One region of the Clostridium sp. AWRP genome, then DNA from elsewhere that is predicted to be linked to it. Evidence: riboswitches for the same ligand, from Rfam matches in the RefSeq annotation. Region 1 holds a riboswitch; the other holds the start of a gene.
The links. A riboswitch is a leader RNA that binds a small molecule or an ion and turns the genes downstream of it on or off. The one in region 1 is predicted to bind cobalamin.
Positions count from the first base shown of each region.

Region 1 (3,219 bases):
CAACAATAACAGCAGTGTCTGAAGACAACAAGGATGCAAAGGCACAGTGTACAGTTACTGTTACGGAAAATAATACGCCAAAACCAATAAAGATAACTAATTTGACAAAGGATATTTCATTTAAATTAGGCAATGATGCGAAAGTATCTGTAAAGGCAGAGAATAATTCTGGTAAAGACAAGGATGCATCACTATTAGTAGCACTATATAATGAGAGTGGTAAATTCATCAATTATATATGCGGTAAGCAGACGATAAAAAATGGAGATTCATCTATTTTAACAGGTATTATGAAACTTCCAGAAAAAGGAATATATAAATTGAAGGCATTTGTATGGGACAGTCTTGAAAATATGAATCCTCTTTCAGATATTATAGATATACCTGTCCAGTCAAAATAAATAAACAATAAAAAAGCTTCTATAGGATGAATTAGTTATTCTGTAGAAGCTTTTTATTACCTGTACAAGTTTTTCAGGAAAATAATGTTGACTTTTGAAAAAATATGTACTAACCTTAATATAAAGATAATAAAAATTTAATATTTAGTATTAGGTGCTGTCAAACGTGATAGTTAAAAGGAAAAGTGTAATAAACACTGCAGCCCACCGTTACTGTATGGAGGATGAAACCTTAATTATGTCACTGGATTTATATCCGGGAAGACAGGGGAGTAAGATGAATCTGAGCCAGGAAGCCTGCCTGATATGTAGTTAATTCTTTCGGAGGGGAAGAGGTTGATATTTTAAACTGCTTATAATTAAAAGTAAACGGTTATATTGACATGAGAGAACCCTAGTGGTTCTTTTTTAGTTATTAGATATTATATAAAGCTACGAGATAATTAAAGAAATAAATTAAACAAAAAATATGAAAGGCAAGGGTGAATCTTATGGATGAAAATATGAAATTAGAAGAAGAGAAGGAATTATATTCAAATAGGGTGGAACTTTCCGGAACTGTATACGATTTTCAGTTAGAATTTATGAAAGTATACAAAAAAGATGTAGAAGATAGTGTAAAAATATTTATGAGCCCACAACAAGCAAAGAGCATGAGTATGATTTTATTGAAATCAATTGAAAATTATGAGAATACTTTTGGAGAAATCAATATAAATCCTAAAAAATGATACTGAATTAAGTGACAGGCATTTTTAGGACAAGCTTACTAGACAGTATTTAATAACAAAAGTCATAATATTGTGGTTCACATTAATTTAATAAAAATTTTATAAATTATTGACAAATAAATAAAAGAGATGTAACATGAAAGTAATGACAATTGTAAATTAAATAATAATATTGAACAGGTTTCTTTTTAAGGAATTAATAGGGAAAGTGGTTAAAAGCCACTGCAGCCCCCGCTGCTGTAAGGAAGATGAAATTCACAATATGCCACTGAAGATATAATCTTTGGGAAGGTGTGAAAAGTAAGATGATACCAAGCCAGTATACCTGCCTGTTACAAGTGTATATGGTTCTTTCGGTGGGAAAGGTAAGTATTCAATGCCAATAACATCTGTTTACATTAAATATTCATAAATTCATGTCGTATACTGGAGACCTTCGAAAGAAAGAGGGTCTCTTTTTATCTTTTATTTACACAAATATATTTTTACGTTAACTTAATCTCACCTGAATTACCACCTAGTTTATTTTTCACAAAGGTTAAAAATATGATTGCCATTACATTTTAATTTCCAGGAGGTGATATAAAAATTTTATCATTGTCTTTTAAATTTGGACAAGCAACAATTAAAAATTTGGAGGAGTGTATAAAATGATTAGAAGATTAAAAAACAAATTATTTGCAACTTTGTGTATAACAACATTAACTTTGGGAGCTGCGGCTGCACCATCTGCTTTTAACAGTGTTCATGCTGCCTCAGCTGCTCAAACAAAGACTGTCTATGTGGATGTTGAGAAAAATGTTTTAGGACAAGCACCTATTTTACAGCCAGTAAAAGTTACACTCAGTGATACGAATACTATTGCTGATGCTACAAAACAGGCTGTAGGTGATGGAAATGTAAATATAGTTTCAAGCCAGTATGGAAGTTATATAACAGGTTTTAAGGATGCTACAGATAATCAAGATGCTTTTAAAGATTATTTATTTACGAACAATCTTAAAAAATTAACTAAAGGTATTGTTTTCAGAAAAGATTTACCACATCAACCTATTGTTACCGATGTAAATTATTTAAGTGAAAAGGAATGCGATGGAATTTCAGGTTGGATGTTTACAGTAAATAATGAATTGAATCATGACAGTACTTATTATAACGGAAGTACAGCATTAGATAATGTACCAGATGGAGCTGTAATTCGTTGGGAATTTACAGCAGCAATGGGAGCAGATATGGGGCTAAATAGTGCATATTTACCAACTCAGGTTACTTCTGATGGATATTATAACTGGGCGACTACTAAACTTGTTGATCCATTTTTTACAAGAGCAGATAAAACAACACTTATAGCAAAAATGGCAAATCATGCAAATAAAACAGATACAGCTTATACAAATGCATTAACTCAATTAGAAACTTTACAAGCTAAACAAAAGAATGTTGATGCTGCAGCTGGTGCTTTATAATAAAAGCAGATTTTCCCTAATTGATTAAGCAAATCTTTTAGATTGATACCGGGTTAAGATGTATTTTTTAACCTGGTATTTATTATATAATTTTAGAAAAATTAGAAAGGAGAACAAAGTGAAAAGGATATGGAAAAAAATCAGTCTTGTTATGATGCTTATATTTACTTTAATGACATTTGCACCATATACTGCTAGGGCAGATGCTTCACCATCGGTATCAATGCCATCTTTAACCCAGGATACAGATGGAAACTATACTGTAAGTTCAGTAGATGACTTGAACAAACTCAGAGGAGATATCGATAATGGCATAGACTATTCAGGCAAAAAAGTTATTTTGATACATGATATTGATATAAGTAAATCAAGTGTTCCTTTAAAATCCTTTACAACTAATAAAAATTTTGATGGTACTTTTGACGGAAAGTTTAACACTATAAGTAGTTATACAGATGCAGTATCCGGTTTGTTTGGGATTGTGGGAAAAGACGGAATTGTAGAAGATGTTAAAGTTAATGCAAATGTAACCGTTACAGATGCAAGTAAAGTAATTACTTCAACTTCAATTGAGGATGCAGCTTATGGGTTGATTACTAATCAAAGTGCAGGGATAATATC
Region 1 covers NZ_CP029758.2:2,520,575-2,523,793, reverse strand. Annotated here, with positions in the region: gene DMR38_RS22305 (Ig-like domain-containing protein) at 1-401, shown strand, start outside; cobalamin riboswitch at 537-721, shown strand; gene DMR38_RS11595 (DUF3467 domain-containing protein) at 893-1,132, shown strand; cobalamin riboswitch at 1,294-1,480, shown strand; gene DMR38_RS11590 (hypothetical protein) at 1,783-2,598, shown strand; gene DMR38_RS11585 (cell surface protein) at 2,717-3,219, shown strand, end outside.

Region 2 (3,219 bases), 2.1 Mb from region 1:
CTCATTAAGTTTTACATCTCCATTTCTTCATCATTAACAGAATATTTTATTTATAAGCTTTAAATATTCATCTTCTTTTCCTTGAAGTTTTGCTTCTTTTAATACATCTATAGCCCTGTTTATATAAACTTTGGCTGTACTCTGTATCATAGTTTGTACGAGTACTTCATTATCCTTTGTATACCTTTTATTTTTAAAAGTCTCTATTCTCTTTTCACATATTTCACTTCCGAAATTTTTCATCTTCTGTATTTCCGGTGAAAGCTCATCTAAGGACTGCCATTTTATGAATTCATCTATATATTCCTTGATGATATACCTGTACTTTTCCATCTTTTCTTTTCGCATAATCTTATTATTTTCATCAATGCTACTTATATTATCTATGTCATATACTTTTACATCCGGAAGAGTTAATACATCTGCATCTACATCTTTAGGTACTGCAAGATCAAATATGAGAAATTTCTTTTTAGGAAGTTCTTCTTTGTAGACTACAGCATGAGGTGCAGAAGTACAGCTTATAATACAATCCACATTGCTATAATAAGCTTTTCTTTCTTTAAAAGTTATAAACTTAATCCAATTACAATTTTCATATAAGTCTTTAACTTTATTCAAATCACGCACTACGATATATACAATTTCAGTATTCAAACCAGCTAAATATTTGAGTACAAGCTTTCCTATTTCTCCAAACCCAATTACCATATACCTTTTTACTTTGCTCTTTTCTGCCTCTTTAACAGCTATTGATGGTACAGATACAGGTATTTTATACATTTCACAGTCATTCTTAAACTTCTTACCACAAGTTATTGCATTCTGAAATAGCCTCTGAAGCTGTCCTTTTATAGTCTTAGCTTTTAATGCCATATTATATGCAGTCTTAATTTGTCCTAAAATTTGATCTTCTCCCAAAATTTTAGAATGGAAACCACAACTTACTTCCATTAAATGCTTAATAGCATCTTTATTCTTTGCATAGAAGGTATATGTAGTAAGTTCTATACTCCAACCTAAAGCATTAAATACAGCATTTATTATTTCTTCCCCTTGTGTATTAGAATCCACATATATTTCTGTTCTGTTACAAGTACTCAAAATTAAAACGTTTCCCGTAATTTTATAAACATTCTTTAACTTATTTTCTAATTTTGACGATACAATAGAGAACCTTTGCCTTATTTCAATATCACATTCACTTTTTACCCCTATAAGTTGTATCATTTTATCAACTCCAATATTACAACTATATTATTATAATTAAAATATAACTTTACTATATACCTAAAAAACCTTTTAACTAAGTGTTAAAAGGTATTCACACATAAAACATAAGTAATAAATGCTTTATTTATTACAATGCCCCCTATCACTTGTAGAGTTAATGGCCTATTATATAGGCAGGTCTTCTGACTTAAGCTTCATCATCTAAGTACGCCTTCCCTATTTACAAGTGGCTTGTCCTACTTAAATTCACCTAATACAGCTACAAGATAGTTCAGGATTTTTACCTGATTCCCTTTTAATTAAATATAATTAAACCTATACTATTATTTATTAAATTTTATTTTACAACATTAATTTTCATTTTAATTATAACATTATCATAAAAAGAATCAACTTATACACAATCATATTTTTAAGTTAAGAATTGATAATTAAGAATGAATAGTAAAGGTGAATTTTTCTCCTCTACGCTGCGAAAAATTTTAAATTTGAAACTTATTGAATCTTTGGATAAGTGATGCTATGTTTCATATTTTCTGAAGTACTAACGGAAGAAAATCATCCATAACTATTAATTCTTAACTCTTAATTTTTAATTATTAAAAATATCCGGAGTATAAGTTTATTTTTTTGTTTAGAAACTCTACCTCTATTTTACAGTGCCTTTTAAATCATACAGTGTTTCATTGTCCATGCGGCCCATTCCTTGAAAATGTAAGTTGCTGTTTCTTGTTGAGTTACTATCTATTTCACTATTAGCAGTATTATTAGTAGAACTTTCACTTTTTTGAGCTTGAGAATTAGTAGTATCTTTCCATTCAGTAGTTGAAACAGCTTTGCCATTTTTCTGAATCCAATTCATTATATCCTGAGAATCTCTTCCTCCCATACCTCCTGTAAGTACATATCTCACCTCACCTTTTTTAACCATTTGTTTAAATTGATCAAGAGAAAGTATCTTGTCAGATCCTGAGAAACCTCCAAGAGCCATTACGCTTTTGCCGCTTTCAATTATTATATCTTCAGCAGAAGCAGAACTTGAAACTACAAGAGCATATTTTTCATTTGAAGTATGACTTTCAAGGAATTTTATAAGCTTTGAATTCCTACTGCTATTCTGTCCATCCATCATCATGAAATTGTTCGATTTTCCATTTGATAAAAGCTCCAATCCTGCAGCAGGCAAAGAACTCAAGCTGTGAGTTATAGCAGCAGCAGAGCCGATAGCAGGTGTTACTAAAATTCCTACAAGTGCAAGTGCTCCAAATATTTTAGCAAACCCTTCATTATTACCTTGTTCCAAATTTCCTTTCTTGACTAATCTGTATATTATAAGCAGTGCAGAAGATGCAAAACACAATATGATAGCTGCTATAATTATAGATTTTATAATAGTGGATATAGTAGTAAAATAAGATAACATCAAAAGATGTACCAATCCTTCTACAATAAATGCTACAGGCATTATCCATGATTTTATACTGCCTTCCTTATATAGCTTCCACATTGAAGTAAGTCCTATTCCACATAAAGCTGCAATTGGAGGGGCCATCATACTTAAATAATATGGATGAAACAATCCTTTAGTACAGCTGAAATATATGAATTCAGGTATCAGCCATAATGCCCATAATGTTACCCCTAATTTTTTCTTATTATCAAATGGAAATTTAAGCTTTTCTACTATTACAGCTGCAGCAAGTCCAAATATAGCTAAAGGTAAAAACCAAACTATCTGGTCTGACAAAACATTTTTAGAAAATAATCTAGTAACACCTGCTGTTGTCTGTCCTCCAAAGCTTCCTGAAAGTCCATTTGATCCGCCAGGTCCACCACCTTGATTTTGGGAATTGCCTTGTGTATTCTGACCTCCCGGACCTCCTTGTGGACCTTTGGAAGAATTTTCCGAATTTTGTAGAGGTATCATTGCACCAGGAACATTACTGTTTCCACTTTGTGAATTTGCTTGATTTTTGCTGAAACCAC
Region 2 covers NZ_CP029758.2:408,806-412,024, reverse strand. Annotated here, with positions in the region: gene hemL (glutamate-1-semialdehyde 2,1-aminomutase) at 1-5, opposite strand, end outside; gene hemA (glutamyl-tRNA reductase) at 34-1,230, opposite strand; cobalamin riboswitch at 1,388-1,567, opposite strand; gene DMR38_RS01885 (glycosyltransferase family 39 protein) at 1,883-3,219, opposite strand, start outside.
Region 2: it holds a riboswitch for cobalamin, as region 1 does, so the genes downstream of both, hemA (glutamyl-tRNA reductase) here and DMR38_RS11590 (hypothetical protein) in region 1, are expected to answer to the same signal.